DNA from 3 places in the Sodalis sp. RH15 genome. Region 1 is predicted to be linked to each of the others. Evidence: predicted binding sites of a transcription regulator. Region 1 holds the regulator's gene; each other region holds the start of a gene.
What was found. The regulator Fur, encoded in region 1, represses iron uptake genes when iron is present. The targets are predictions, from matches to a motif close to ATAATAATGAGAACNACTATCAA.
Positions count from the first base shown of each region.

Region 2: a site for Fur is predicted at 6,212-6,234, ahead of ACL2XO_RS01705 (TonB-dependent siderophore receptor). Genes of this name have one in related genera too.
Region 3: a site for Fur is predicted at 7,189-7,211, ahead of ygiD (4,5-DOPA dioxygenase extradiol). Genes of this name have one in related genera too.

Region 1 covers NZ_CP178738.1:1,867,841-1,878,658, reverse strand. Annotated here, with positions in the region: gene ACL2XO_RS08805 (ABC transporter ATP-binding protein) at 1-1,042, opposite strand, end outside; gene pgm (phosphoglucomutase (alpha-D-glucose-1,6-bisphosphate-dependent)) at 1,571-3,214, opposite strand; gene seqA (replication initiation negative regulator SeqA) at 3,242-3,769, opposite strand; gene ACL2XO_RS08790 (alpha/beta fold hydrolase) at 3,974-4,750, shown strand; gene ybfE (LexA regulated protein) at 4,886-5,185, shown strand; gene fldA (flavodoxin FldA) at 5,355-5,870, shown strand; gene fur (ferric iron uptake transcriptional regulator) at 6,201-6,677, shown strand; gene alsR (transcriptional repressor AlsR) at 7,207-8,094, shown strand; gene alsB (D-allose transporter substrate-binding protein) at 8,114-9,052, shown strand; gene alsA (D-allose ABC transporter ATP-binding protein AlsA) at 9,105-10,637, shown strand; gene alsC (D-allose ABC transporter permease) at 10,649-10,818, shown strand, end outside.
Region 2 covers NZ_CP178738.1:364,292-375,109, reverse strand. Annotated here, with positions in the region: gene ACL2XO_RS01725 (AraC family transcriptional regulator) at 1-267, shown strand, start outside; gene ACL2XO_RS01720 (energy transducer TonB) at 307-1,092, opposite strand; gene fhuB (Fe(3+)-hydroxamate ABC transporter permease FhuB) at 1,104-3,080, opposite strand; gene ACL2XO_RS01710 (ABC transporter substrate-binding protein) at 3,073-4,002, opposite strand; gene ACL2XO_RS01705 (TonB-dependent siderophore receptor) at 4,011-6,113, opposite strand; gene ACL2XO_RS01700 (AraC family transcriptional regulator) at 6,372-7,151, shown strand; gene treF (alpha,alpha-trehalase TreF) at 7,784-9,493, shown strand; gene ACL2XO_RS01690 (SDR family NAD(P)-dependent oxidoreductase) at 9,490-10,287, shown strand; gene ACL2XO_RS01685 (hypothetical protein) at 10,397-10,543, opposite strand; gene ACL2XO_RS01680 (helix-turn-helix domain-containing protein) at 10,787-10,818, opposite strand, start outside.
Region 3 covers NZ_CP178738.1:1,090,497-1,101,314, forward strand. Annotated here, with positions in the region: gene glnE (bifunctional [glutamate--ammonia ligase]-adenylyl-L-tyrosine phosphorylase/[glutamate--ammonia-ligase] adenylyltransferase) at 1-1,196, shown strand, start outside; gene hldE (bifunctional D-glycero-beta-D-manno-heptose-7-phosphate kinase/D-glycero-beta-D-manno-heptose 1-phosphate adenylyltransferase HldE) at 1,305-2,738, shown strand; gene ubiK (ubiquinone biosynthesis accessory factor UbiK) at 2,800-3,159, opposite strand; FMN riboswitch at 3,324-3,494, shown strand; gene ribB (3,4-dihydroxy-2-butanone-4-phosphate synthase) at 3,604-4,257, shown strand; gene tehB (SAM-dependent methyltransferase TehB) at 4,467-5,372, opposite strand; gene norR (nitric oxide reductase transcriptional regulator NorR) at 5,605-7,125, shown strand; gene ygiD (4,5-DOPA dioxygenase extradiol) at 7,290-8,072, shown strand; gene ACL2XO_RS05240 (glutathionylspermidine synthase family protein) at 8,135-9,295, opposite strand; gene ACL2XO_RS05245 (DUF1190 family protein) at 9,299-9,955, opposite strand; gene tolC (outer membrane channel protein TolC) at 10,143-10,818, opposite strand, start outside.

The sequences.
Region 1 (10,818 bases):
CAGTTTCATCCCTTCCGGCTTCTACAGGCACCTTATTGAAAGTCACCAAATCTTCTATCTCATTCACTGAACGCTGCAGGCTGCGAATATTGTTTTCCATACCGCGAAGATATCCATTGATAATGGCATAGGTTGTGATGATATAGATCACATCACCTGGGGAAGCATAACCACGCTGCCATAACCACAATCCGGTTCCAATCAGTACGCCGTTCAAGGCAACCAGCATCACGTACTGAATACTCCCCGCCGTGCAGCTGCGATGCCAAAAACGGACGAGATGCGAACGCCACGCCGCGGCCTCGCTCCTGACCATAGCCTCTTCCTTTGACTCGGAAGCAAAGCTCTTTACCAGCATATTGCATGAGATGGCATCGGAAATGGTGCCGTTCAGCACGGCATCAGCGTCATTGGCAACTTTTGCGGCAGGATAGATATACTTTTGGATCAGTGAAAGCGTAATGCAGACGAAAACCAGGAGGCTTGTCCCCACAATGACGCCCGCCATCGGCCAGTGCCATCCGATCATTAGCGTAGCCCCAATCAATATAAAAGCGCTTGGAATAAGCTCTATAAATATCAAATAGTTGAAAAGATCCATGGCCTGTACCCCACGGCTCAGCTTACGTAGAGTGGCGCCGGCAAGGTTGTGAATATGCCATTCCGTGGATAATCGCTGTATGTGGCTAAAGATATTCACTGTCAACAATCGCATTATCCCTGAGGTAAAATATATTATCACTCGAAAGATAATATCCCGTAAAAAAACCGAGATTATACCCAATATGACGATCATCGCTAATAATGAATATGTGTCCTGAAAATGGCTTGCTCCCTTGGATAGGGTATCAAACAGACGCCCGACAAAAACCGGTATGAACAGCTCCGAGCAGGTTAATAAAAAAGATGTGCCTATTAGACATATAATCTGCAATCGCCGCCCGGCATATTGACCAAGAGAAAAGTTCACTATTTTCCAATAGGGATTGGCCCTTTCAACCGATCTTTTGGCCCGCATAATGATATCCTTTAGTCGACCCATTATTAATTCCTTTTTACGGAAATTGATATCAAACTGGATAGAAAAAACTAAGTCAACAAATGATATTAATGGCAGGCTTCCAAAATAGGAGGAGGTGAATTCATTTCATATTTATAATTGATACATGTCATCAAATTTATATGTTTATGTATATCCTCTCAAGGATAAAAGGTGCTCATCAATCTTTCTTTTTAAAAGCAGTCTTTTAAAAGCAGTGTATCTTATCTTTTTTTGTATCAACATTTCATGACAATCTTGATATGAATTAATACTGCCTGACGGAAGTAAATGGATAGAGTTGATAAAGTACTCATCATTTTGCGCAAAGCCGGTATTACCGCACATGAATTTGATATTCGGCGCAATCGAATAAGGGTAGTGATGACACCCGCCGTTTTCCCACGGAAGGCGCTGAATTATCAGCGCCTGAACCCTCACAGACAACGTTCCCGGCCGGGACAACCCGCTCGCCAACACGCCGTGAGCCACCCATGAGGGCCTGCTCCACGGCAATGGCTACGGGTTGGGTTATTTCGCCCCCGCCAGCACCTCGCTGACGATATCCACCGCTTCTTTTTCAATTTGTTCGCGGTGCTTCGGCCCAAGAAAGCTTTCGCAATAAATTTTATAGGCTTCCTCGGTCCCGGAAGGCCGGGCGGCAAACCAGCCGTTGGCGGTCATTACTTTCAGGCCGCCGATGGAGGCGCCGTTACCGGGGGCGGTGGTCAGCCGGGCGGTAATGGCATCCCCCGCCAGCATGCTTGCGCCAACCTGATCCGGCGACAGCTTGGACAGAACGGCTTTCTGGGCATGGGTGGCCGGGGCCTGGATACGGTTATAGCTGGGAGCGCCGAAGCGTTGCGCCAGCTCGTCATAGTGCTGCTGCGGATTCTTGCCGGTGACCGCGGTGATTTCCGCCGCCAGCAGGCACATAATGATGCCGTCCTTATCGGTGGACCAGGGACGGCCGTCAAACCGCAGGAACGAAGCGCCGGCGCTCTCTTCGCCGCCAAAACCCAGGCTGCCGTCAAACAGGCCGTCGACGAACCACTTAAAGCCCACCGGCACTTCCACCAGCTTGCGGCCCAGGGATTCAACCACCCGGTCGATCATGCCGCTGGACACCAGCGTTTTACCCACCGCCACGTCGGCGCCCCACTGCGGGCGATGCTGGAACAGGTAATCAATGGAGACCGCCAGGAAATGGTTCGGGTTCATCAGCCCGGCGGGCGTGACAATGCCGTGACGATCGTAATCGGGATCGTTGGCCAGCGCCAAATCGAACTTGTCCCGCAGCGACAGCAAGCCGGTCATGGCCCACTGCGACGAGCAGTCCATGCGGATGATGCCGTCATGATCCAGATACATAAACCGGAACGTCTGGTCGATTTCTTCATTGACCAGCGTCAAATCCAGCTGGTAATGCTCAGCGATGCGCTGCCAATAGGCAATGCCCGAGCCGCCAAGGGGGTCGACGCCCAGCTTGAGGCCGGCGCCCTGGATGGCCGCCATATCCACCACCTCCGCCAGACCTTCCACATAAGCCTGCACCAGATCCTGGGCGTGGACACGGCCGCTGTTCCAGGCCGCGTCGAGGGATTGGCGCCGCACGCCCCGCAGTTCATCCGCCAGCAGAGCATTGGCGCGCTCTTCGATGACTTTGGTCAGGTTGGTGTCGGCCGGTCCGCCGTTGGGCGGATTATATTTGATGCCGCCGTCTTCCGGCGGATTGTGCGAAGGCGTAATCACGATGCCGTCCGCCTGGGGACCGCCGCGGCGATTGTGGACCAAAATGGCGTTAGACACCGCGGGCGTCGGGGTGAAGCCGTTATCCTGCTGGACGATGATATCCACGCCGTTGGCGCTCAGCACTTCCAGTACGGAAATAAAGGCCGGTTCGGACAGGGCGTGGGTATCTTTGCCCACATAACAAGGCCCGGTAATACCCTGTTTTTGACGTTCTTCCGCAATCGCCTGGCTGATGGCCAGGATGTGGGCTTCGTTGAAACTGTGGCGCCCCGCGCTGCCGCGATGGCCTGAAGTACCGAATTTCACCGCATGGGCGGCATTACCTGGCTCGGGCCGCAAAACATAATATTGCGAGGTCAACTGCGCCACGTTAATCAAATCACTTTGCCGGGCGGGTTGTCCGGCACGGGGGCTATTAGCCATCGGTGCTTCTCCATTGGCTGTCGTTTATCAAATGGTGCCGCAAACTTTATCTGTCAGTTCCACCGGGAACTGCATAGCCAGCATAATGTGTTCTACCATACCCCGTTTACGATCGGTGTTGGTATTGGTAATAACCCAGTAGGGCGTTCCCGGCACCTGCTTAGGTTTAGTATGGCTGCCGTTTTGCAATAATGTGTGCTCATCGCCGGCAAAATAGGTCCGGGTACGGCCGCGCAGCACGTCCGCCGCTTCGGAGAAATCGGCGGGCGACAAGGAATAAAGGGTGGACAGCACCAGTATGAAACGCTCTACCGCCTTGTTTTGTTCAGCATAGACGTCCGAGAGCAATAATTCACGCATCGCCCTGACGCGATCCCGGGCCGGGGTCGAGGCTTCCGTTTTTGCCGGCGCGGCGGATGCCGGACGGACGGGCTCATTGGCCTGGGGAGAAAATTTCAGCATCCGGCGCAGGATGTCCGAGGCGCTTTCGCCGATATGCTGGGTGTGGCTGGCAATAAAACGGTAGAGGTCTTCGTCGAGTTCGATTGTTTTCATCTTTATCCGGGGGCTTTCTTCTCTTAAATCAATCAACAGGATTATACAAGCTAAACCGGCCCCGCGAACAGCGCTAGTATCCGGCTTTGGCATAAAGTCGGAATTTCCCCGACGGCGATGCGGGGATTGATACCCTTTTTTGCGGCGCAGGCGTCAATACCTCATGATACGCTAGTCGCCTTTGCTGTCGACACGAGGATCGGGATGAAATTACATTATCGTTTGCAACCGGCCCGGCAACCGGGAAACGCTTTGCCGGTGGTATTACTGCACGGCCTGTTCGGCAGTTTGGACAATCTGGGCGTACTGGCGCGCCCGCTGGGGGAAAATCATGCCACCCTGCAAATCGATCTGCGCAATCACGGCCTTTCGCCCCACGACGACGAGGCCGGTTATGGCGCTATGAGCGGGGATGTGGCGGCCTTGCTTGACGAATTGCAATTGGGGAAATGCATCATTATCGGCCACTCCATGGGGGGCAAGGTGGCTATGGCGCTGTCGGCGCTGATGCCGGATCGCATCGCCGCGCTGGTGGTGATTGATATCGCGCCGGTGGCCTATCCCACCCGCCATCACGACCCGGTATTCGCCGCCCTCAGACGGGTGGAGAAGGCGGGAGCGGCGCAGCGTAGCGAGGCGGCGCTGCTAATGGAACAGGATATCGACGATAAGGACACTATTCAGTTCTTATTGAAATCCTTTTCCCAGGGCGCGTGGCGATTCAATATCGATGCATTATGGGAAAACTATCCGGCGCTTATCGGCTGGAAGGAAATACCGCCCTGGGACGGGCCGGTATTATTTATCCGCGGCGGCCTCTCCCCCTATGTGAAGGAGGAGTACAGCGAAGCCATCCGGCGGCAGTTTCCACGGGCGCGGGCCCACGTGGTGGCCGGCGCGGGCCATTGGGTGCATGCCCAAAAGCCTGAAGCGACGCTGCGCGCCGTTGTGCGGTTTCTGGCGGATTCCCTGGGGAGCTAGCCGCGACCGGCCGGTTTACCCATCCGGCAGTGTTAATCATTGTCGTTTATCACCGGGGTGGGGTAATATGGCTTGCTATGTTTACCGGCAAGGACTTACCCGCCCGCTTTTGGATGCACAATCCCTTCACGACTTATGGCAAAAGAACAAACGGACCGCACCACCCTGGATTTGTTTATCGATGAAAAACGCCCGGGGCGCCCGAAAACCAACCCGCTTTCCCGTGATGAACAATTGCGAATCAATAAACGCAATCAATTGCGCCGGGACAAGGTGCGGGGTCTGCGCCGGGTTGAGTTAAAAATCAATGCGCAGGCGGTGGCTGCATTAAACGAGCTGGCTTTTCAGCACGCTCTCTCCCGCAGCGAGCTGATTGAACAAATCCTGCTGGCCGAATTGGAACGGCATCAGGATGCCGCCGGCAAGGAAGATTAAGGCCGGGCTCGCCGTCCGGGACCGGAAAAGACCGGCTTTTGCGATAAAACTCCGGTTGAACGAGTTTCTCCCGCTGTGAGGGTCTGCTATTATTGCACGATTATTTCCCGAAAAGCCGGTTGATCGTCTGGTAAACCATATCCTTAATATTTAAGAGGTTTTCAAATTCATGGCAAGCGTAGGCATTTTTTTTGGCAGTGACACCGGCAATACCGAAAATATTGCCAAAATGATTCAAAAGCAGCTGGGCGCCGATGTTGCCGAAGTGCATGACATTGCCAAAAGCAGCAAAGAGGACCTGGAACAATTCTCCACCCTGCTGCTGGGCATTCCCACCTGGTATTACGGCGAAGCGCAATGTGACTGGGACGACTTTTTCCCCACATTGGAAGACATTGATTTCACGGGAAAACAGGTAGCGCTGTTCGGCTGCGGCGATCAGGAAGACTACGCCGAATATTTTTGTGATGCCATGGGCACCATTCGCGATATCATCGAACCCCATGGCGCCACCATCGTGGGTCATTGGCCTACCGCCGGCTACCATTTTGAAGCATCGAAGGGTCTGGCGGACGATAAGCATTTTATCGGTTTGGCCATAGACGAAGATCGCCAGCCAGAGCTGACCAATGACCGCGTGGACGCCTGGGTAAAACAAATCAGCGCCGAACTCAAGCTCGGCTGAGCCGCCGCCGGGTTTCCCGGCTAAACCCGTGCCGTCCATAGCGTTGACGGCCGGTTGAAGCTGTTGATATATAATTCCTTTCAAATCGATAGATACAATTTTTTAACTTTCATCCACAAAGCAGTACAATAGCCTGGCGGTTAGACCGATTTTAATGAAATGTGATAAAACTTGCCTCACCTTAAACAGACTATCATTGTAAAAAGGCCGCGGTTTTCATTTTACACAGGCAGTCCTATAATGAGACGGCGTTACATTTTTCAGGCCGACCATTGTTATAGGCTACATTAGCCTACAATCAGATTATCAAAGCAACAGGACTAAACCCGCATGACTGACAATAATATTGCATTGAAGAAGGCCGGCCTGAAAGTCACACTTCCCAGACTTAAAATTCTGGAAGTGCTGCAAGATCCGGAATGCCATCACGTCAGTGCGGAGGATCTCTATAAAAAACTGATCGATATGGGTGAGGAGATTGGTTTAGCCACCGTTTATCGCGTACTGAATCAGTTTGATGACGCCGGGATCGTCACCCGCCATAATTTCGAAGGCGGTAAATCCGTTTTTGAACTGACGCAGCAACATCATCACGACCACCTGATCTGCCTTGATTGCGGCAAGGTCATTGAATTTCGTGACGAGTTTATCGAAGCGCGCCAACGGGATATCGCTAAAAAACACAATATCAAACTCACTAATCACAGTTTATATCTTTATGGCCATTGTGAAGTCGGCAATTGCCGTGAGGATGAGACCCTGCACGATCATGATGTTGACGAAGCGGTGCACAGCCTTAAAGAGTAACCATAGCGACACCGGGCATCGTTCAAAGCTTGAAAACCACTGCTGAAACGGGTGGTTTTGGTTATTCCGCAAATTGCCGATGGCACCTGGACTGATGCCGCCCCGTTTCTTATCCCGCTGCCGTTAATTCTTTCACTCCATTCGCTCCTCAGCCCCTTCATGCCGGCCAGGCGGCCACAGCCCGTTGAGCCTGCGCCGCGGAATCGCATCAGCAAAAGAAACTTCACGAATTAAAATTTATTATAAATATTTAAAACAATCACACACCCATCAATTCTCATTCCTGCTGTTCAAATCCACAAGCGAAAAAAAATCTTCGCTAAAAATACATGTTAACTATTGTATTATAATAATATTTTATCCGTAAGGCTTCGGTGTCGTTTCCACGGCGCCATGAGCAATGTCCGGCATTACTTTTACAAAAAGCACTAACTTTATAAATTATTTTAAAACGTGAAGTATGCTGCATATTTGTTATGCATCCTATGTTGATATAGTGCCGTCAGCAATGATAATCAGAGAGCTGAAAATGACTGAATCGGAACTGAACGGCGCCATGCCCCGAGGTATCGGCATCGCTCCCTATCTTCGCATCAAGCAAGAAGGGATGACCGAAAATGAAAGCCGAATCGTGGAGTGGTTTTTAACGCCAGGCAATCTTAGCCATATTTCCGGCATTAAAGAGGTGGCGCAAAGCCTCGGCATGTCGGAAGCCATGATTGTCAAGGTGTCGAAAATTCTGGGCTTCAGCGGTTTTCGGCAGCTACGCAGCGCGATTGTCGAATATTTTGATCATGCGGATCATGATATTACCGCCGAACTGTCGCCGGATGACAGTCCGGAGGATCTGGTGAATAAGGTGTTTAACCTCACGGTACGCACCATCGTTGAAGGCCAGGCCATTGTCGATGCGCAGGAGATCCAGCAGGCCGCCCGCTGTTTTTTCAATGCCCGCCAGCGTGAACTCTATGGCGTCGGCGGCTCGAATTCAATTTGTACCGACGTTCAGCACAAATTCCTGAAAATCGGCCTGCGCTGCACCGCATTCCGCGATGCCCACCTGATGATGATGTCGGCATCCCTGTTACAGCCCGGCGACGCGGCGCTGGTGGTGTCCCATTCGGGCCGCACCACCGATCTCAAGCGGGTGGTGGAAATTGCCAAGGACAACGGGGCGAAAATTATTTGCATTACCCACAGCAGCAATTCAGCCATAGCGCGGCTGGCGGATTTCAACATCTGTTCACCGGCCCCGGAAACGCCGCTGCTGGGCAGGAATGCCTCGGCCCGTATTCTGCAATTGACCCTGCTGGATGCGTTTTTTGTTTCAGTAGCCAGGCAGGATATTGATTTAGCTAATAAAAATTTGGAAAAAACCAGTGCCATTACCCAGTACCTGAAGCGTGATTATAAATAATTCTCTCTTGGAGATAAAAATGAATAAATTCATTAAATTTGTCGGCAGTGCGGCCTGCGGGTTGATGTTGTCCACCGTGGCGGCCCGGGCGGCAGCCGATTACGCAGTCGTATTGAAAACCCTGTCCAATCCCTATTGGGTGGAAATGAAACAAGGCGTTGAGCAAAAGGCAAAGGAGCTGGGTGTAACCGTCGATATTTTCGCATCACCCTCCGAGGGGGATTTTCAATCGCAATTACAGCTGTTCGAGGATTTGACCAATAAAAATTATAAAGGCATCGCCTTTGCGCCTTTATCTTCGGTAAACCTGGTTATCCCGGTGGCCAAGGCTTATCAGCAAGGCATTCACCTGGTGAATCTCGATGAAAAAATCGATATGGACAGCCTCACCAAAGCCAAAGGCAACGTGGAAGCCTTCATTACCACTGATAACGTTACCGTCGGCGCCAGCGCGGCCAAATACATTATTGGCAAACTGGGTAAAGACGGCGGCGACGTGGCCATTATTGAAGGCAAGGCCGGCAATGCTTCCGGTGAATCGCGCCGTGTCGGCGCCACCCAAGCGTTCAAAGCCGACAGCAATATCAAACTGGTCGCCAGCCAGCCGGCGGATTGGGATCGCATCAAGGCGCTGGATGTCGCCACCAATGTCCTGCAGCGTAATCCCAAGCTCAAGGCGTTTTACTGCGCTAACGATACCATGGCAATGGGGGTAGCCCAGGCGGTGGCCAATGCCGGACAAACCGGACATATCCTCGTAGTGGGCACCGACGGGGTGCCGGAGGCCCGCAAGATGGTTTCCGAGGGAATGATGACCGCAACCGTAGCGCAAAACCCGGCGGAAATCGGCGCCAACGGCCTCGCTATTTTGGTGGACTCGGTTAAATCCGGAAAGCTGATAGCATTGAATGCCCAGCCTAAAATTGTCACCGTGGATTCAATATTAGTGACGAAATAATCCCGACAAATAGCGATTAAATCTGCATAACATGCATACGCCGGAGAGTGATATGACCGCGCCATATATTAAAATGGAAGGGATCGCTAAAAGTTTCGGTCCCGTGCAGGCATTAAAATCCGTTGATTTTGAAATCTTCACCCATGAAATACATGCGTTATTGGGAGAAAATGGCGCCGGCAAATCAACCCTGATGAAAATTCTCTCCGGCATTTATGAACCGACGGCGGGTAAAATCACCATTGATAATATTGAATACAATAGACTGGATCATAAAATAGCCGCAAAGCTGGGTATTGGTATTATATATCAGGAGCTGAGCGTTATTGATGAACTTACCGTGTTGGAAAATCTGTTTATCGGCCGATTGCCGGTTAAAAGGACCTTGGGATTTAATCGGGTAGACTGGCAGGAGATGCGGACCAAAGCGGCCATCATGTTATTGCGGGTAGGATTAAAAGTCAGGCTGGATGAAAAGGTGCGTAACCTTTCCATCAGCCAAAAGCAGATGTTGGAAATCGCTAAAACCTTAATGCTGGATGCGCGGGTTATTATTATGGATGAACCCACCTCTTCATTAACCTATAACGAGGTGGATTATCTTTTCCTGATAATGAATCAGCTGCGGCAAGATGGCACTGCCATCGTCTATATCTCCCATAAGCTGAACGAAATCCGGCGGATCTGTAACCGGTTCACGGTCATGAAAGACGGCAACAGCGTGGCCTCCGGACGGGTCACCGACGTTACCAATGACGATATCGTTCGGATGATGGTGGGGCGGGAACTGCAAAACCGGTTCCGCGCCATGAAGGAGAGCGTCGGCGTGGAGGATGCCGACACCATTTTTGAAGTCTGCGATATCACCAGCAAAGACAAACGCCGGGTGAAACATATCTCCTTTACGGTGAAAAGAGGCGAAATCATGGGGTTTGCCGGCCTGGTGGGCTCAGGACGCACGGAATTCATGAACTGTATTTTCGGGGTGGAGCCTACCAGTACCGGCCGGGTTAAGCTGCATAACGTAGATATCACGCCCTCGTCGCCTCTGGACGCCTTGAAAAAAGGCATGGGGTATATCACGGAAAGCCGGCGCGAAAACGGATTTTTTGAGAATTTTTCCATCGCCCAGAATATAGCCATCAGTAAAAGCCTGAAAGATGGTGGTTTCAAGGGCGCCATGGGTTTATTCAACCAAGAGCGCGAGCGCGAATTAGCTGAGCAGCAAAAAGAATTATTGTCTTTGAAATGCAGTTCGGTGGATCAAAATATCACTGAACTTTCCGGCGGTAATCAGCAGAAAGTATTGATATCAAAATGGTTATGCTGTGAACCGGAAGTTATTATTTTTGATGAACCCACCCGTGGTATAGATGTCGGCGCCAAAGCGGAAATTTATAAAGTGATGCGTAATCTGGCTGCTACCGGCAAGACTATTTTAATGGTCTCTTCTGAATTACAGGAAATATTATCTGTTTGCGATCGCATCGCCATATTCTGCGAAGGGCAACTGGCCAATATTCTTGATAATAACGAATCTATCAGCGAAGAGGATATCATGAAATGGGCGCTACCACAAAATTAGGGGAAATAAAAATGGATAAGTCCAAGTTCAACTTCCAGAAATTTTGGGATCAATACGGCACCTTTTTTATCCTGGCCATTATCGTTGCGATCTTTGGTTCTTTATCCAGTGAGTATTTTTTAAAAGCCAATAATATCACTCAGATTCTGGTGCAAAGTTCAGTTACCGTGCTTATCGGCAT
Region 2 (10,818 bases), 1.5 Mb from region 1:
GATGACCGTCCGTTGGCCTGGTGGAGTGAGCATACCGGTATCGAGCCGCGCACGCTGGCCCGTCGTTTTGTGCGCCAAACCGGGCTGACCTTCGGCGACTGGCGGCGGCGGAATCGTCTACAGCAGGCCATACTGCGATTGGCGCAAGGCCTGCCGGTTAAACAGGCGGCCGCCGAGACGGGCTATATGAACGCCCGCAGTTTTAATACCATGTTCAAAAAAAACCTGGGTATTACTCCCGCCCGGTTTCTCTCCCGCCGGGACTAACCGGCAACGGGAAAGCCTCTTTTTGCTTTCTCAACGGGGCTAACCGTCAAGCCGGAACACCACCGGTACGCGCACCCAGCCGGCAACCGGCTCACCGCCGCGTTTCGCCGGGATAAAGCGCCAGCGCTTCACCGCCTGCCGCGCCGCGTCGTCCAATGCATCGCTGCCGCTGCTTTGCGCGATGTTCACCTCGCCGGCGCCGCCGCCTACGGTCACCAGCACGTTAAGCATTACCGTGCCCTGCTGATGCGCCCGCCGCGCCAGGCGCGGATAGTCTGGCGGCGGATTATTGAGATAAGCCGCGTCGAATACCGGCTGAGTGACTGCCTGCGCCCTTGGGGTTTGATCCGGCACACGGCTTGCCGCCGCGGTTGCAGACTCTTTTACCGGCGCCGGGGGCGCCGGGGGTGCCGGAGCGGTTTTTTGCGGCGCCGGTTTGTGAAGCCGTTTAATTGGTTTGGCGGCAGATTTAGCCACCTCCACCGGCTTAGGCTGCGCAACCTGTTGCACAGGCGACGGCGGCTCCGGTTCAGTCGCCGGCGGCGCCTTCGGTTCCGCAGGCAACGGCGCGGGCTCTTTCACCGGCGGCGGCGGCGCCGGTATATCCCGGGCAAGGACAGGGGGCGGTACTTTTATCGGCGGGGCGGGTATCGGCGGGGCGGGCGCAGCCGGTTCCGGCGCCAGGCTTATCTCCATCACCGGCTGCAAAGCCGGCGTCAGCAGCCGTGGCGGCGAGCTTCGCTGTCCCGCCACCGCCCATAACAACAGGCCGTGGGCCAATATCGCCAGCAGGACGTACCGGGGTTTACAAGGAAAACTCGCCATCCTTTTTCCTCCTAACCCCGCCCGCGGCGGAACAGTAGCCATGCCAGCCACGGACCGCCCAACAGGGTGGCCATAAGCCCGGCGGGCAGTTGGCGCGGATAAAGCAGATTGCGCCCCATCCAGTCCGCCGTCGCCATGATAAGCCCGGCAATCATCGCCGCCGTCAGCAGCTGCGCCACCGGCCCCCTCGCGCCGAGCCGGCGGGCGATATGGGGCCCCAGCAGGCCGACGAAGGAAAGCGGTCCAACGATAAGCGTGGCGATACCGGTCATCAGCGCCGCCATCCCCAGCACCGACATCCGCGCCGCCGGCACGTTAACGCCTAGGGACGGCGCCGTTTCCCGCAGCGGCAGCAGGATAAGCCAGCGATAGAACAGAGGCGCAAGCAGCAGCAGCAGCACCGCGCTCGCCGCCGCGATAGCGGCCATCAACGGCGATACATAGTAGGTACTGCCGCTCATCAGCTGCATCAGCATATTGGCGGCGCGGCTGTTATTGACCATCACCACCGTGGCGACGGACTGGAAAAACGCGCTGATGGCCAGTCCGGTAAGCAGTACCCGCTCCGGATTGAACGCGCTGCGGCGATTTTGCAGCAGCGTCACCAGCAGCGTAACAAAGGCCCCCAGCGCGCTGCTCAGTATCAACAAAGGCAAACTGCCGCCCCCCGACAGCAGTAAAAATAGCGTGATACCTAACGACGCGCCGGCGCCGATACCCAGGATTTCCGGGCTGGCCAGCGGATTGCCGCTAAGGCGTTGAATCAGCACTCCCGCTCCCGCCAGCAGCACGCCGGCGCTCATCGCCGCCGCCAGGCGCGGCACTCGCCAGCGCCACAGGGCGGTGAACTCCTGCCAGCCGCTGAGATGCCAGCCGTGCAGGGCATGGCCGAACGATAAAGAAAGCGCGATGCCCGGCAACAGCAGCGCGCCGGCAATGACTATCGGCCGCCAGGATCCGGCCGGGGCGGCCGTCGCGGGCGGCGAGGAAGAAACCAATCCGGAGCGGACCTGGCTGACGCGGGGTAAAAACAGCAGCAGCAAGGGACCGCCGGCCAATGCCACCATCATGCCGGTGGGCAGCAGCATGCCGTTGAGCGCCGTCATATTGCCCACCGCCAGGTCCGCCAGCCACAACAGGCCGGCGCCCATAAGCGGCGACCAGAAAAATTGCCGGTACAGCGTACGCGCGCCGCAGGCCGCCGCCAGATGGGGCGCCGCCAGCCCGATAAAGCCGAACACGCCCACGGCGCTTATCACCAGGCTGGACATCATCAGCGCACACAGCAGAGCCAGCCCGCGCACCAGGCCGGGAGAGCTGCCGAGCCCCCTGCCGATATCCTCGCGCAGGCTGAGCAGCATCAGCGGACGCAACAGCATCAGCAGCGGCAGCAGACACAGGAGCAGGCGCGGCAGCAGCCAGTCAAAGGTTGACCAATCCTGCTGGGCAAGCGTTCCGCCGCCCCAAATCATTACCGACAGCAGCGAACGATCGTTAATGATGGTGAACAGCAGCGTCACGGCTCCGCCATATAAATTCACAATCAGCCCCGCCAGAATCAGCGCCATCGGCGACAGCCATTGTCGCGCCGACAGCATGAATACCGCCGCCAGCGCCAGCAGGGATCCCCCCAGCGCCGGCCACTCCCGGCCATAAAGCAGCCAGCCCGGCGCCAGCAGCGTGGTAAGGGTCAGGGCCAGCGACGCCCCGGACGCCACGCCCAGCGTCAGCGGTTCCGCCAGCGGGTTGCGTAGCGCCCGCTGCATCACCAGCCCGCAAAGCGCCAGCGTGGCGCCGCACAGCAGCGCCATGGCCTGGCGCGGCAGCCACATATCCCGCAGGATAATAGCGTGGGAATCGCTGCCCCGCAGCAATGCCGCAAAAGACGGCCACGGGAAGGGACACTGCCGGCAGGCCAGGATGATGGCGGCCAGAAACAGCGCCCCGCCCAGCCAGCGGGGCGAGCGCCGCCAGAAGAAATCATGCATGGCGCGCGCCCTCCGCCTGCAACAATCCCGCCGCCAGCGCTTCGGCGAAGCGAACGGCGCTTAACATCGCCCCCGTCGAAGAAAGGCCGGGTGGCAACGGCACGATATTACCGGCCTGCGTCAGGGGCAGACTGCGCCATAACGGCGTATCCGCCGCCGGGGGTACGCCGGCGCTGTTTCCCAGCGAAACCAGCCGCGCATCCGCCGTAGCGGCAATCTGCTGGAGTTCCACCAGCGCCTCCCCCTGGCCGTTGCCGCCGCCGCGCCAGGCGTTCCGAAGTCCCAAACGGCGCGCAACCTCGTCGAACAGGCCGCCGGTGGTCTGGAGCTTCAAATGCAGTACGTCCACCACCGTGGCGATAAACACCGCCGTTCCCCGCAATGGCTCCAGCTGCGTTTGCGCCCGGGCCAGCCGCTGCGCCGCCTGCTCCAGCAACCGGTCCGCCACCCCGTCCCGGCCGAATGCCCCGGCCATAAGCCTTGTGTCCCGTTCAATATTCGCCATCGGCCGGCTGCCCCAATTGCCTAAGGTCAGCAGCGGCGCGATACCGGTGAGCCCGTCCCGCAGCAGTGCGTGCGCGGGCGTGATAATGATGGCATCGAGGTTCAGCGCCTTGAGAGTCTCGAAGTTGGGCTGAAACAGCAGCCCGACGTCCTGCACCTGCGGCGGCAGCACCGGTAAGGCGAACAGCCGGCGATACCAGTCCGGCGCCGACACGCCTACCGGGACAATCCCCAGCGACAGCGCCATTTCAGTCAGTCCCCAATCCAGTATCGCCACCCGCGGCGGCGAAACCCCGGGCGACGAATTTGGCAGAGCCATCTTATCCATGTCCGCATCCGGCCGCGGCCCCTCCGCCAGCGCGCGGGCGCTGAGAGGGGCCAGCATGGCCAATTGCAGAAAAGCGCGGCGGGACAGCATGCTTTGGCCTACCACTGATAGCTGAGGGTGGCTACATATTGACGCTTCAAACCGTAATAGCAGCCATTATCCTGACAGCTGGCCAGATAGGTTTTATTGGTCAGATTCTGCACGTTGAGCGCCAGCTGCCACTGCTGAAGGCGATAGCGCGCCATGGCGTCATACACCGTGGCGGCGGGCACCTTCATGGTATTGTCGGTGTTGGCGTAGCTGGTGCCGACATAACGCACGCCGCCCCCCACGGTAAAGCCATCGAATTTACCGGGCAGGTTGTACTCGCTCCAGAGCGTGGCGCTTTGACGGGCGATGCCCACCGGCGAATTGCCCTCAACGCCGTTGTTGGATTTGGTGACTTCCGGATCGGTCAGCGCATAGGACGCGGTAACCAGCCAGGACGGCGTCACGTTAACCTTACCCTCCAGCTCAATACCTTTAGAGCGGATTTCACCGGTCTGTACGCTAAAATTCGCATGATCGGGGTCCGCCGTGGCGACATTGGTCTGGCGCAGGTTATATACCGCGGCGGTAAACAATGCGTCCAAACCGTTCGGCTGGTATTTCAGGCCGGCTTCCGCCTGTTTGCCCTTGGTGGGTTTAAACGCGTTGCCGTTGTAATCGGTGCCGCTGGTGGGCACAAACGAGGTGGAGTAGCTGACATAGGGGGCGAATCCGCTGTCGAAGTGATACAGCAGACCGGCCCTGCCGGTGGTGGCGTAGTCATTCTCCTCGCTGCGGCTCGCGGCCACCAGATTATGCGTTACGGTGTTTGCTTTATCATAACGTCCGCCCAGATTCAGCACCCACCGCTGCCATTTCGCCTGATCCTGCAGATAAAAACCGGTCTGGGACTGTGTTTGCTGGTTACGGTTGGTCACATCAGGCAGGTCTACCGGCGCGCTATAATCCGGATTGAGATAGTTAAGGTCCGAGGTGCTGCCGTAGCCGGAGTTCTGATGCAGGGAGTCGTGCAGATAATCAACCCCCATCAATATCTGGTGTCCCACCGCGCCTGTGGAGACATTCGCCTCTGCCTGGTTATCCACGGTAAAGCTGTTCAGCGTCTCGTTGATATTCATGGTGGAGCGGTGCACCGCCGGCGCATCGGTGGCCGTACCGAAGGGATACACCATCTGATAATCGCTGGTACTGCTCACATACCGCAGGTTCTGCCGGAACGTCCAGACATCGTTGAACTCGTGTGAAAACTGATACCCCACGCTGGCCTGCTTGCGTTCGTAGCTGTCGGTCCCCGGCTGGCCGCCGTAGAAATGGTCGGAGATTTTACCGTTGGGGTTGCTCACCAGTGTGCCGTTAACCGGCAGCATGTTGAAAAAGCCGGAATCGGGATCGCGCCGCAGCTGCGCCAGCAGCGTCAGGCTGGTACGGTCGTTCGGTTGCCAGGTCAGGGACGGCGCAATGTCGTAGTGCTTATAGCGGGTGTGATCCACCTGGGTATCGGTCTGGAACAGCGTACCGGCGACCCGTCCCAGCCACTGTTTTTGGTCGTCCAGGGGACCGGACAGATCAAAACCGGTGCCGAACTGGTTATGATTGCCGCCGGTAAGATAGACCTCGTGCACCGGTTCTTCCGTGGGTTTTTTACTGGTGAGGTTAATCAAACCCCCCGGATTTACCTGGCCGTAAAGCACCGACGAAGGGCCTTTCACTACCTCGATGCGTTCCAACAGGTAGGGGTCCCATTGGGGCCGCGACCAATAGGACACCTGGGGCAGGCGCAAACCGTCCAGGTACTCGTCCGCCGCGAACCCCCGCAGCATAATGGTATCGAAACGGTAATCCGCCCCGCTGACCTCCGACTCGGCCCCCGCCAGGTAGCGCAGCGCCTGCGGAACGTTTCTCGCTCCCTGCGAGGCCATTTGCGCCTGGGTAATGACCGAAACGCTCTGGGTGGTTTCAATCAGAGGCGTGTTGGTTTTCGTCGCGCCGACGGCCTTATGGGCAACCACGTTATCCTCATCGCCGCCGCTGTCAGCCCCGGATACCGTCACCGCCGGCAGCGTTTGGGGCGTTTCCTGGGCGCCCATGGCGTGGCCTGCCATCCCGGCCCACAGCAGCAGCGCACCCTTTGCGGCCGTTTTTCTCTTGTTCATACCTTATCCCCGGAATCAAAAATCGCACTAAACGCCGTTTCCACAAAAATGTTTCAACCGCAAAGGGCCAATAGATAACGTTTCAGCCATCAACGCGGATAAAAATGATAATCATTTGCTTTTCAAAAAGCAGCAATGCTGCCAGTATAGGAAAGATATAAAGTGGAGAAATAGCGCAAATCAGACAGTAGTTGACGGTTATTTCCGTTATTGGCGGCGATTGCTGAAAAAGACAGTAGCGATAAACGAGAGGACCCGATGGAACCCACCTGGCGAAAGAAGTATGACACGGCGCAGCCCGAACGGTTAGAGAAAATGCGGTATGTTGAACTCGCCTATCGCCAGGGTGAACGCCAACACTGGCACGCACACGAACAGGGGCAACTGATATTTACCCTGAAGGGGGTGGTGCGCGTCCTTACCGAGCGCCATATCTGGACGCTGGCTCCCAGGCGCGCGCTCTGGCTGCCGGGGGGCATGCCCCATGAACTGCACGCCATCAACGACGTCACTACGCACAATATCTATCTGTTTCCGCCGCTGACGCGTGATTTCTGGTATGACGACGTTGCCCTGCAGGTCACGCCGCTGCTGTATGAACTGATTAAATCCTGGCATCAGGCCCAGCAGGCGGCGGAGCTCAATCGCGTAGAGATGAGCACCACCCTGCTGCTGGATGAGCTGCGCCGCTGCCCGCGCGCCACCGTCTGCATGGTGCCGCTGCCTAGGGATCGGCGGGTGCTCAGCGTGTGCGATACCCTGCTGGGGGAACCGGAAAACAACGACACGCTGGAAAACTGGGGCAACCGCGTCGGCGCCAGCGCCCGCACCCTGGCCCGGCTGTTCCGCGACGAAACCGGTATGGGCTTTTCCCAATGGCGCCAGCAGCTGCGCCTGGCGGAAGCCGTGACTCATCTGGCCCAGGGCCGGCCGATTAACCTGCTGGCCAATTCGCTGGGTTATCAGAGCCCCAGCGCGTTTATCGCCATGTTCAAAAAGACCCTGGGAGAAACTCCCCGGCGTTATTTGTCCTGTTGAAACATCCACCGGCCTTAACCAGGGGCCCAGCCGTTAGCATTGCGCCGGCGGCCCCTGGGCGTGAGGCTTAATCGTTTAAGAGATATCGCCCTTATCCGTTGCCCTTTTTACATATATTCTTTTAATTTCGATAATTCAAATAACCATGAAATCTACAAGTGATTAATGCCTTTCAGTAACACTCAGATACGTTATGAATAAAAATAACATGGGAATTACCGGCGAATTTTACCAAAGGTAAAAGAGCTAAGGTTTTTTACTCCACCTGCTAATAATTCACCCAAGAAGCGGATAAAATCGCGGCTTTTACTATACTGATAAAGTCCAGATCATTCTGGAAATAATATATTCTTGAGGAAAGATTTATTTGCCCAATTCAGATAATGAGATTGAGCTTACCAGACTATTCTTAAGAGATATTTTTATAAAGCTGAGCTAATTTAAATTATTCGACATTGACCAGCGATATTAACCTCGGCATCGCCTTACGATAATACGCACCATACCCTAAATAATTCGAGGTGCAGGGAGGCGACGACGCAGCGACCCCGAAGGGGCGAGGCTCATGGATGAGCCGAGTATTGCCAACGAACCTGCAACTTAAAGTATGACGGGTATATGTCAAGTCTCAGTTGCCAGAGAGGGGATTCATTATCAATAAATCAGCCTATCAAGCCGGAGTCCAAGACGCCGCGGCCCACGCCGCGCCGGCCCATGCCGTTTCAGCCCGGCCCGTCCATAGGGAGCCGAAGCCGGTTCATATCGACGGATTGCCGAAATCCGATGAATTAAGCCCGGCGGATCGCTACGGAGCACTGTTTGAGGCGGTGCAACTGTCACGCATTTTCCCGGACAGCAAGACGTTCGTTGACTGTGCGCCTAAAATCGACCCCGAGGAAATACTGGCGCGCTATCAACAGCGCTCTTCCGGTCCCGATTTCAGCCTCGCCGATTTTATCAATGAGTATTTTGCCCCGCCGCAAGCTCCGGTCAGTCATTATATTGCCGACCCGAAACAAAATATTCTCGAGCATATCGACGGCTTATGGGAAGTGTTAATCCGCCGGCCGGAAGACCACCCGGCCCAATCTTCGCTACTGCCGCTGCCGGAACCTTATGTGGTGCCGGGAGGACGTTTCGGCGAAATGTATTATTGGGACTCCTATTTTACCATGCTCGGTCTGTGCGCCAGCGGACGGGCGGATTTGCTGCGCAATATGGCGAATAATTTCGCGTACCTCATCGATCATTACGGCCATATTCCCAACGGAAACCGTACCTATTATCTCAGTCGATCCCAGCCGCCGGTATTCGCCTTGATGGTGGAGCTGTTCGAAAAAGAGGAATTACACTTCGCCGAACATTATCTGCCGCAGCTGCTGAAGGAGTATCACTATTGGATGGGGGAAGCCGATGCGCTTACCCCCGGAGAAGCCAAACGGCACGTGGTGAAATTGCCCGACGGCGCCGTGCTGAACCGCTACTGGGACGATCGCGATACGCCGCGGGACGAATCCTATCTCGAAGATGTGGAAACCGCGCGCAAATCTTCGCGTCCGGCCAATGAAATCTACCGGGAGCTGCGCGCCGGCGCCGCCTCCGGCTGGGACTACTCATCACGCTGGTTCGGCAATGCCGATGATATCAGCAGCATTCGCACGACGTCGATTCTGCCCATCGACCTCAATGCCTTTATGTTCAAGCTTGAAACGACCATCGCCGATCTGGCGAAAAACACCGGCGACCCGGCCACGGCGCGGCTGTTCAGCGACCGGGCATCGCGCCGGCGCGATGCCGTCGACAGGCTGCTATGGGATAGCGAAAGCGGGACCTATCGCGATTACGACTGGGTTTTATCACGGCCTTGCGCCCTTTGCGCCGCCTGTGCCGTCCCCTTATTCGCCGGTATGGCCAGCCCGCGGCAGGCCAAGGCGGTGGCCAAGGCGCTAGCGGATCGGCTGCTGTTCGCCGGCGGCATCATGACCACCCTGTCGGCAAACGGCCAGCAGTGGGACAAACCCAACGGCTGGGCGCCGTTGCAATGGATGGCCATTCAAGGGCTGCGCCGATATGGCGAAAACCTCCTGGCGGACCAAATAGCCACCCGCTGGCTCAACACCGTAGGCGATCATTACCGGCAGCACTGCAAGCTGGTGGAAAAATACGATATTTCCGGCGCGGCGGGCTCGCGGGGCGGCGGCGGCGGTGAATATCCGCTCCAGGACGGCTTCGGCTGGACCAACGGCGTCGTACGCATGCTATTGACGCTTTTTGGAGATCATGAAACCAACCAGGCGCGGGCAAACGCCGCCCCATCCAATCAACGCGGGAGATTACTATGAGTCTTCAAGAATCGAGCCTTCAAGAACCGAAGCTTCAAGGGAAAGTCGCCCTGGTGACCGGCAGCGCCCAGGGCATCGGTAAAGCCATCGCCGTGCGGCTGGCGCAAGAAGGCGCCGATATCATTATTGTCGACCGCGCCGACGATAATCGCGCTGAAGAGGTTCTGTCCGAAATCAAGGCATTGGGCCGCCGGGTGATTATCGACGCGGGAAATATCGCCGACGTGGCGGACAATAAACGCATCATCAGCGATAGCGTCGCGCAAATGGGACGGATCGATATTCTGGTGAACAATGCGGGCATAGAGCGCAGGGCGCCGTTTTTGGACATCACCGAAGAGGATTACAACGCGGTGCTCAACGTCGATCTCAAGGGAACCTTTTTTATTACCCAGGCGATGGTACAGCACCTGCGGGACACCAATCGTCCGGGGAGAATCATCAATATCAGCTCCGTGCATGAGGAACTGCCGTTTCCCCACTTCAGCACCTACTGCGCCAGCAAAGGGGGACTCAAAATGCTGATGCGCAACCTGGCCATTGAATTGGCGCCCCACGGCATTACGGTAAACAATATCGCTCCCGGCGCCGTTGAAACCCCTATCAATACCAAGCTGCTCAACAGCCCCGAACTGCTCGCCGCGCTTATCGGCAATATCCCGCTGGGTCGTCTCGGCAAACCGGCAGATGTGGCCGGTATGGTGGCCTACCTTGCCGGGCCCGATTCCGCCTATGTCACCGGCGCGACCATGGTAATCGACGGCGGACTGCTGTGGAACTATTCGGAGCAATGATAAAAAATCATTTGTAGGGATAAATGAGGCCAAAAACAACAATCCCGCGGCGTTAGACGCCACGGGATTGAGAATATAGTGAAATTATTTGTATCAGTTTGACACGTTTTTACTCAGCGGTATTAACGTGATTTGCGTTACCCTGACTTACCGGATAAGTATGGGCATAGTCCTGGTAGTCACTCTGTGCGGCCATAGAAACTGCCGGTGCGACCATAGCTGCGATGAGTGCAAGTGCTGCGATTGTCTTTTTCATGATGTAAGTCCTGTGTTAATCGTTATGAGTGTGAAAGCTCTTCGCTTTCGATGAAGTAATATTAACGCTCATTAATAAAATAGTCCAGAAAATATTTTTGTTTAATACATTCAAAATAACTGAATGATAAGATCCGAGGTACTTTTCCCCAGCAATATCAATAAAAAAGCTAAAAGGAGACGAGAGAGCGACGGTAAAAATGAGGCAACATTAGGATTATTCTTGGCTCGGGAAATGAGTCCGTTACGGGCGGCCGTGGGGATAATGTATGAGGT
Region 3 (10,818 bases), 780 kb from region 1:
AGTATCCCAAGGCGCTGATGCATTTGATTCGCCTGTGCGCCGCCTCGGAAATGATCGCCAGCCAGCTGGCGCTTCATCCCCTGTTGCTGGATGAATTGCTTGACCCCGCCACGCTGTACAACCCGCCGGCGCCGCAGGCCTATGCCGATGAGCTGCGCCAGTATCTTATCCGGGTGCCCGATGAGGATGAGGAGCAGCAAATGGACGCGCTGCGGCAGTTCAAACAGGCGCAACAGCTTCGCATCGCCGCCGGCGATATTACCGGCGTGCTGCCGGTGATGCGGGTGAGCGATCATCTTACCTACCTGGCGGAGGCCATCATTGCCGACGTGGTTCGGCAGGCCTGGCGCACCATGGTATCCCGTTACGGCCGTCCGGGGCATCTGGATGAAGAAAGCGGGCAGGGATTCGCGGTAATCGGCTACGGCAAGCTTGGGGGATGGGAATTGGGTTACGGGTCCGATCTCGACCTGGTGTTTTTGCATGATTGCCCGCCCGACGTCATGACCGATGGAGAACGCCAAATCGACGGACGGCAGTTTTATTTACGGCTGGCCCAGCGCGTCATGCACCTGTTCAGCACCCGGACCCCCACCGGCATCCTGTATGAGGTGGATCCCAGGCTTCGCCCCTCCGGCGCGGCCGGTATGCTGGTAAGCACCCTGGATGCCTTCGGGGATTACCAGGCCCACGAAGCCTGGACCTGGGAGCATCAGGCGCTGGTGCGGGCGCGTATGGTCTATGGCGATCCGGCCCTGGGGGCGCGCTTTGGCGAGATCCGCCGGGCGGTGCTGTGCCGGGAGCGGGATCCGGCGGCGTTACGCACCGACGTCAGCGAGATGCGGGGGAAAATGCGCCGGCATTTGGCCGGCAAAAGCGGCGATATGTTCGATATCAAAGCGGATGAAGGGGGCATTACCGATATTGAATTCCTGGCGCAATATCTGGTGCTGCGCTATGCCGCCGCCATTCCCGAACTGACCCGCTGGTCCGATAATGTCCGCATTTTTGAACTGATGGCCCGCCACGATATTCTCGACCCGCGGACAGCGGAGGCGTTAAGTCAATCCTATATTACCCTGCGGGATGAAATCCATCATTTGGCACTGCAGGCACAGCCGGGCAGAGTAGCGGCCGACCGGTTCCCGGCCGAGCGCGCCTTGATTACCCAATGCTGGCGAAAGTGGCTGGACTGAGCCCTTTTTTGCCGGTGGAAAAACGCATTTCCCCGGCGGTGAACGAGAGAATTCAACCCGCCTGTGCTACTATCCGGCGCAATAAATTGTTAAAGCGAGAGCGAATGGATGAAAGTAACGTTGCCTGATTTTCGCCGTGCTGGCGTGCTGGTGGTGGGTGATGTCATGCTGGACCGGTATTGGTATGGCCCCACAAACCGTATCTCCCCGGAAGCACCGGTGCCGGTCGTGAAAGTCGAGACTATCGAAGAACGGCCCGGCGGCGCCGCCAACGTTGCCATGAATATCGCCGCGCTGGGAGCGGGTTCGCGCCTGGTGGGCCTGACCGGCATGGATGATGCCGCCCGTGCGCTGGCGGATAGGCTGGGCGAGGTCAGCGTCACCTGTGATTTCGTCGCGGTATCCACCCATCCCACCATTACCAAACTGCGAATCTTGTCGCGCAATCAACAATTAATCCGCCTTGATTTCGAGCAGGGGTTCAACGGCGTCGACGCCGCGCCGATGCTTGAGCGCATCCGCCAGGCGCTGCCCGCCGCCGGCGCCCTGGTATTGTCGGATTACGCCAAGGGAGCGCTGGAAAAGGTGCAGGATATCATTCGCCTGGCGCGGGATGCCGGGGTTCCGGTATTGGTGGATCCGAAGGGTACCGATTTTACCCGCTATCGCGGCGCCACCATGCTGACGCCGAATCTGTCCGAATTCGAAGCGGTGGCCGGACAGTGCCGGGACGAGGACGAACTGGTGAGCCGGGGCATGAAGCTGATTGCCGATTATGATCTGTCGGCTCTGCTTATCACCCGTTCGGAACAGGGCATGACCCTGCTGCAACCCGGCAAGGAGCCGCTGCATTTGCCGACCCAGGCGCAGGAAGTCTACGATGTCACCGGCGCGGGAGACACGGTGATCGGGGTGCTGGCGGCAGCGCTGGCGGCGGGCAACTCCCTGGAGGAAAGCTGTTTTCTGGCTAATGCCGCCGCCGGGGTGGTGGTGGGCAAGCTGGGAACCTCCACCGTCAGTCCCATCGAGCTGGAAAACGCCATCCACGGCCGGGCCGACGCCGGTTTCGGCATCATGACCGAAACGGAGCTGGCCCAGGCGGTGGCTCAGGCCCGCCGGCGCGGCGAGAAAGTGGTGATGACCAACGGGATTTTCGATATCTTGCATGCGGGCCACGTCTCTTATCTGGCCAATGCCCGGCGGCTGGGGGACCGGTTGATTGTCGCGGTCAACAGCGATGCTTCCACCCAGCGGCTGAAAGGCGAACACCGGCCGGTGAACCCCTTGGCCCAGCGGATGATCGTGCTGAGCGCATTGGAGGCGGTGGACTGGGTGGTGTCGTTCGAAGAGGATACCCCGCAGCGCCTGATTGCCGAAATCCTGCCGGATTTGCTGGTGAAGGGGGGCGATTATAAACCCGAGGAAATCGCCGGCAGCAAGGAAGTGTGGGCCAACGGCGGCGATGTGCGGGTGCTGAATTTCGAGGACGGCTGTTCCACCACCAATATCATCAATTCGATCAAAAGCGGCAAGCGGGGCTAAAGCTCAGTGCAGGCGTGAAAAACCCGGCAATCAATGGTTGCCGGGTAGGTTTGATTTTATATCATTTTTTCGGTTCGGCCGACGTATCGTCCGCCACATCGCCGGCCTCCGGCTCGTCAATGTCCGTCTTGGCGACGGCGGGTCCGGTTTCGGCCGCCACCGTCGGGGTCACGGCATTTCCCGGCATCGTTTCCAGGGCATTGATCCGCAATTCCAGCTGGCTCAGCTTTTCCCGGGTGCGCAGTAATACCTGAGTCTGCACGTCAAACTCCTGCCGGCTGACCAGATCCATGCGGCTAAACTGGCTTTGCAACACCTGACGGATTTTCTTCTCGACATCATCACCCAGTTCACGAATGCCTTTGGGCAGGGATTCATGGATTTGACGGGCAAGCTGTTCAATTTTTTTAGTATCAATCATCGGTGAGTTTCCTAGCGCGTAAGATAAGGTTAAGTGTAATGCCTGTTCGATAGAGAAGAAACTAAAACAGCGACACATTAATTATATCTCTTTATAGCCGCAAATTTTCCGCTTTGCCCCTCGCCGTTATTGCCCTGCAATTTCATTGGCGCTATAGTTATTGCGCTTATTCTCAGGGCGGGGCGAAACTCCCCACCGGCGGTAAACCTCTGCAACTATTGCGTGCAATAGTCGGGGGAAGCCCGCGAGCGCTCAGATTGCTGGTTAATCTGAGGTCAGCAGATCCGGTGTAATTCCGGGGCCGACGGTTATAGTCCGGACGGGAGAGAGTAACGGCTTACTATGGGCTTGCGCCCATTCTCGTTATTTTTCAGCCTTCAATGGCTCGCTCCTAAGTCCGCCCTGGTTCTGGTAATCCATATACTTTATGAGGTTTTATTTACCATGAATCAGACGCTTCTTTCCAAATTCGGTACACCGATGGAACGCGTGGAAAATGCACTCACCTCGCTGCGCGATGGCCGCGGTGTGCTGGTGCTCGATAACGAAGATCGTGAAAACGAAGGCGACATGATTTTTGCCGCCGAAAACATGACGGTTGAACAAATGGCGCTGGCTATTCGTCATGGCAGCGGTATCGTTTGCCTGTGCCTGACGGAAGAGCGGCGCCAGCAGCTGGATTTACCGATGATGGTGGAACGCAATTCCAGCCATTACCAAACCGCGTTCACCGTGACCATCGAAGCGGCGGAAGGGGTGACCACCGGCGTTTCCGCCGCCGATCGCCTGACCACCATTCGCGCCGCCATCAAAGATGGCGCCAAGCCCGGCGATCTCAATCGTCCCGGCCACGTCTTCCCGCTGCGGGCGCAGCCGGGCGGGGTATTGACCCGTGGCGGCCATACCGAGGCCAGTATCGATTTGTGCACCCTGGCGGGGCTCAAACCTATGGGCGTGCTGTGCGAAGTCACTAATGACGACGGCAGCATGGCCCACGCGCCGGAAGTCATCGAGTTTGCCCAAAAGCACGCTATGCCGGTGGTGACCATTGAGGATTTGGTGGCCTATCGCCAGGCGTTGGCCCAGCGGGCCAGCTGAGTTCAGGCCCGGAGGCAGCGGGCTTACCGCGCCGTGGGGCGCTCCGGCCGCCGCTGGACGGCGGCTTCGACCCCATCGGCACGGTCTCCCTTTAACACGGTCGTTGCACACCCGGTGATAGCGGGCCTACCGAGCCATGGGGCACTCCGGCCGCCGCTGGACGGCGGCTTCGACCCCATCGGCACGGTCTCCCTTTAACAGGCTTGGTTTCACTCCGGCGTTAGTGGGCCTGCCACGGGGCGCTTTCTGGCCAGCAGGGTGGCGAACCGCAGCTTGATGCGGTTGCCGTCGGCATCGGTTTTATGCAGTTCCCCCGGGTCCTCGTTATATTTGATAATCTCCCATCCCTCGTAATACCGCTTCAGTTCGCCGGGTCCAAAGGTAAAGGGAAACGGGATGGGGCAGGGAAAGTCCGGCGTCGACATGGCGGCGACAATCAGGTTCATTCCCCCCGGCAGCGTGCTGCGCTGCATGTCGCCTATCAGGCGGCTGATACAGCCGGCTGGTAAAAACATCATCACCACCGTGGAAAGAATAAACTGATACTGCCCGCTGATGGTCTCTTCGCTGATATCCAGCACCGAAGCGCTGATATTCTGCCGTTCCTCGGCGGCGATAATCTCATTAAGGGCCGCGATGCTCTGGGGATTTTTATCATGGGCGGTTACCCTAAAGCCCAGCAGATCGAGATATAGCGCATTGCGGCCGCCACCGCAGCCCAGGTCCAGCGCCTTGCCGGGCAACAACCCGTTGCCGGGCAATAAATAATTACCGGCATTAATGACTTCGGAATGAGTACGGGTTAAGCCGTATTTCAAATGATAATAATCTTCCGGCCGGCAGTAAAACGCCAGCCGGCACCGGATATCATCTGACACGGCGGCAATGCGGTGCCACTGCTGCGGTTCCACCTGCGGCGGCTGCCGTAGGCTGGAAAACGTCCCGCTTTGCAGAATATCGCTATCCTCGTTAAGCAGATCAAAGGTCAGGCTGCCTTGCAATACCGTCAACCGGGCCCAGACGCCCTCTTTGGTATTGTGGCGCTCGCGAAAGGCCGCCGGGATCGTTTCGGCCGTCCAGATAGGCATGGTTTGATAACACAACAGTTCCTGCATTTGACTCTCCGTTATTGATTGCCCAGTTGGCGTAACAGTGAAAACGCCTCCTGCATACGTGCTTCGCCGGCCCCCATTGTAAAGGTTTAGTGATAAATGATGGGATAAAGGTTGCATAGAGCGTGCCAGTGCCTATCTGTATGAATATTAATATTATTTTAAAGTAAACTGTTAAAATGACTATGTTTTTTATTTGTCTTTTTGACATAAATAGTGTCATAATTACAATCCTATGCCTTTATCCATTGAAACCTTAAGTCATCTCGCCATTGAGCTGCAATCAGGCATGTCCAGCCAAGACCGGTTTGCGCGGCTGATTACCGGCCTGCGGCGGCGGCTGGGCTGCGATGCCGTTGCGTTGCTGAGCTATGAGCAGCAGTTGTTCCGTCCGCTGGCCACCGCCGGGTTATCGCCGGATGTCTTGGGGCGGCGGTTTCGTTTGGCCGAGCATCCGCGCCTTGAAGCTATCGCCCGCGCCGGCGATGTGGTGCGTTTTCCGGCGGACAGCCAATTGCCGGATCCCTACGACGGATTAATTCCCGGCCACCAGCAGTTCAAGGTACATGCCTGTATCGGCCTGCCGCTGTTTATCCACCAGACCCTGATCGGCGCGCTGACCCTGGACGGTATGGATCCCCATCAGCTCGATCATTTCAGCGATGAGGAACTGCGGCTGGTGGCGGCGCTCTCCTCGGCGGCTCTCAGCAATGCCCTGCTGGTGGAGCGGCTGGAGAGACAGGTCATAGCGCCGGTGAGCTCCGGCAGCGTATCGACGGCGGTTGACGGCGACGAAATGATCGGGCTATCGGCGGTGATGCGACAGCTGAAAAAAGAGATCGGTATCGTCGCGAACTCGGATCTGAATGTGCTGATTACCGGGGAAACCGGCGTAGGTAAGGAACTGGTGGCCCGGGCTATCCATCAGGGGTCGCCCCGGGCGGCCAATGCCTTGATTTATCTGAACTGTGCGGCGTTGCCGGAATCGGTGGCGGAGAGCGAACTGTTCGGCCATGTAAAAGGCGCCTTTACCGGCGCCATTCACCATCGTATCGGAAAATTTGAGCTGGCGGATAACGGTACGCTGTTTTTAGATGAAATCGGCGAGCTCTCCCTGACGCTGCAGGCAAAACTGCTGCGCGTGCTGCAATATGGCGACCTGCAGCGGGTCGGGGATGATCAAAGCCTGCGGGTGAACGTCCGCGTACTGGCCGCCACCAATCGGGTGCTGAAAGATGCGGTGGTGGCCGGCGAGTTTCGCGCCGATCTGTTTCATCGCCTGAGCGTGTTTCCGATCCATGTGCCGCCGTTGCGGGAACGGGAACAGGATATCGCCCTGCTGGCGGGATTTTTTTGCGAGCGCAGCCGGGAAAAGCTGGGGCTGGGCAGCCTGGTACTGGCCCCCGGCACGCTGGCATTGCTTACCGGTAATCACTGGCCGGGCAATGTGCGGGAATTGGAGCATGCTGTTTATCGCGCCACGGTATTGGCGCGTGCGGAACAAGGCGGGGGCGATATCCTGCTGCAGCCGCAGCATTTTGCCCTGGACGCGGCGCGTCCGGCGGCGGATAGCCGGCCTGATTCGCCGGAACGGGTGGAACTGGTCAGCCTGCGCCAAGGGACCGATAACTACCAGCGGCACTTGATCCGCCTGGCGTTGGAAAGCTGTGGAAACAATTGGTCGGCCTGCGCGCGCCGGCTGGCCATGGATCCGGGCAATTTGCATCGTCTGGCGAAGCGGCTGGGCGTCAAATAAAAGCCACGGAACGAGCATGTCGAGGGGATTCCCCATGGTCTGATAGGTTAATGTTCAATATTTTTGAATGTCTTTATCATGCTTATCCGAGTTCATTTTGTGAACGAAGCGCGTACCTTAACGGTTATGAAGCGCCTGGTGCGCCATACCATTAAGGAATAAGCATGAGTGAATCCCGCATGCCCGCGCTGTTTCTCGGCCACGGCAGTCCGATGAACGTGCTGGAAGATAATCGTTATACCCAGGCCTGGGAACATCTGGGGCAAACCCTGCCGCGTCCCCGCGCCATTGTGGCGGTGTCCGCCCATTGGTATACCCGTGGAACCGCGGTGACCGCCATGGAAAATCCGCGCACCATTCATGATTTCGGCGGGTTTCCCCAGGCGCTGTTTGATATCCGTTATCCGGCCCCCGGTTCGCCGGCGCTGGCGAAAACGATCCAGGAAATCCTGTTGCCGGTTGAGGTGGCCGCCGATCAATCCTGGGGATTCGATCACGGCTCCTGGGGCGTGGTGAAAAAGATGTATCCCGCGGCGGATATTCCCATGGTGCAGTTGAGCATCGACGGGACAAAACCCGCCGAATATCATTACCGGCTGGGACGTGAACTTTCCGCGCTGCGTGACCAGGGGGTGATGATTATCGCCAGCGGCAATGTGGTGCATAATTTACGCATGGTAATCTGGCAGGGCGCGGCCGAGCCCTATCCCTGGGCCGAGTCATTCAATCAATTTGTTCGCGACAATATCGCTTGGCAAGGGGAGGGGCAGCACCCGCTGGTGGACTTTATGCGCCATGAAGGGGCGGCGTTGTCAAATCCTACGCCGGATCATTATCTGCCGCTGTTGTATATTCTCGGTGCCTGGGACGGTAAAGAACCCATCTCGATACCGGTGGACGGCATCGAAATGGCCTCGCTGAGCATGCTGTCGGTCCAGGTGGGGTGATTATCCTGCCCGCCTGAAAAGGCCAGGATATAAGGCGCACCGCTAACGGACCACGCACCCGGTCAACCCAGTATGATGTGGGGATAAAACCGCGACAGATCCTGGGTTATCCGCTCTTTATCCTCGCGGATACCGATACCGCATGGCTGGTCGTTCACCAGCCAGCTGCCGATAACGGTATAACTGTCGCCAAAAAGCGGCAGCGGGCAGTATTGCTGGATAATATACCCCTCTTCGCCATAGGGACCGTCCACGCGGGCGGTTTCCTGGCCGTTTTCAACGATGCGGATATTGGCCCCTTCCCGTGAAAACAGGGGTTTCACCACATAGCTGTCCATGGGCGGCGGATTGTCTTCGCTGAAATAGGCCGGCAGCAGGTTGGGGTGGCCGGGAAACATTTCCCACAGCATGGGCAGCAGGGCTTTGTTGGACAGAATGGCCTTCCAGGCCGGCTCCAGCCAGCGCACCCCGGCATCCTCCAGCTTGGTGGAAAAGATCTCCTTGAGCATGAACTCCCAGGGATACAGCTTGAACATATTGCCGATCACCTGGTTTTCGGTGTCGGTAAACTGTCCTTTTTCTCCCAGGCCGATCTCCTCGATAAACAGGAACTCATTGGCCAGTCCTGCTTCTAGCGCGCAATCCTGCAGGTATTGCACCGTACCGCGATCTTCATCGGTATCCCGGCAGCAGGCGAAATGCAGCGCCCCGAAGCCATGGCGCTCTTTCAGCTCGCGGAAGCGATCGATTAATTTTTCCTGCAGGCTGTTGTATTGATCGGCTCCGGCAGGCAATTGACCGGTCTTGATCTGATCTTCCAGCCAGATCCATTGGAAAAATGCCGATTCAAACAGGGAGGTGGGGGTATCGGCATTGTTTTCCAGCAGCTTGGGCGCCTGCCGGCCGTCATAGACCAGGTCGAGACGGGAATAGAGCGAGGGCTGGCCGCTGTGCCAGGCGTTGCGGACAAATTGCCAGGTATGCTTCGGGATATGGAATTTGGCCATCAGCGCATCGCTGGCCACCACCTTTTCTACCACCTTCAGGCACATGCGGTGGATATCGGCGGTGGCGTCTTCCAGCGTTTCGATTTGCGCCAGCGTGAACTGATAATAGGCGTCTTCGCACCAATAAGGTTCACCGTACATGGTATGGAAATCAAAGCCATATTCGGCGGCTTTTTCACGCCAGTCCGGGCGCTCATACAACGTAACTCGTTTCATCCGTCAGCCGCCCATACTGCGACGCGGCATGGAGGCGGCGGAACTGCGCTGCATCGTGGTATTCTGTTTGGCCACGGTTTCGCCGAAACCGCCGCGGGTCACGGTATTGGTGGCGGCGGGCTTGGGCGCCATGGCGCTTTTCGGCACATTCATGCTGCGGCCGCCGGTCGCCGGGCCGTAATTGCGGCCGCTGGCATCGACGAATTTGCCGTTGGCCGGGCTATTGGGCGCGCGGGAGGTGAACAAAGGCTGCTGGGAATAACCGCCGCCCATCATCCGGCCCATCATATAACCGGCCATCAGCGGCATCCAGAAGCTGCCGCTTTGCTGCGGTTCAGCCGCCGTGCCAGCCTGGGCCGGCACCTGGGTGCACTGTTCTTCGCCGAACTCCGCCACGCAATCGGCGCGGGAAGCGTATTTGGGGGCGGTTTTCTTGGCTTCCGCCATGGCATTCTTATAGGCGGTGGCGCACTGTTCGCTCATGGAGGGATTGGCGCGGGAACAGTCGTCGCTGTTTTGATAAAGCGTCACGTTTTCGTCGCTTTTTTCACAGCCGGCCAGAACGAATACCGCGCCTATCGCCAGCGCGGCCGGTGCCATTCGATAAACCCGCCAGCGCTTGCGAAAGTCGGCGTGGTTGATTTCTTTTGTCCGTTTCATTATTCTCCTGCTTTATTAATGTTTTAACTTACCCAGAGTTCCCCCTAAGGATAGGGGAAAAGCGTTTAAATAAGAAGCGTCGGCAACAACCATGAAACAACTTTACAAAGTTATACACAACGATGGGATCGGGGCGGGAGGATCAACGGGATCAAGCCAGGCGGGAACGGACCCGCCTGGATATGGCTTAGTGCTGGAACGGATTGCGTTTTTTCGCCGACGAGGATGCCGGTACGGTGGCGCTCACCGGAGTGGCGGACTGCCTGGCCGATTGGGCGGCATCGGACGGATTACTGCGGGGCGCCCGGGAGGTCTGGCTTGGGTTAACGCCTTCGGCATTGGCGTCCTGATTGGGATTCACCGGCGCCACGCTCTCGGGACTGGTGGCGATGGGTTGCCCAAGGGAGGCGTTCAGCGTACGGATATCATCCTCGTTGAGGGTGCCCAGGGCATTTTTAAGCGTCAGCTGGTTGATTACATAGTTATAGCGGGCGGTGGAAAGATTGCGTTTGGCGTCATACAGCGTGGTGGTGGCGTCCAGCACGTCGACAATGGTGCGGGTGCCAACTTCATAACCGGCTTCCGAGGCATCCAGAGAGCTTTGCGCCGAAATCACCGCCTGGCGATAAGCATCGATGCTGCTGATGGAGGCGGATATGTTATTAAAAGATGACCGCACGGTTTGCACCACGCTGCGATGGGCGCTTTCCAGCTGTTCGCTGGCGCTGACGAAGCTGTACTGCGCCTGTTTGACCTGCGAGGTCACCGCGCCGCCGGAATAGATAGGCACGCTCAGGCTAAGGCCGATGGCGTTCTGGCCGATATTGGTATTGTTATAATTGGCATTTCCGTTGGTCCGCGAA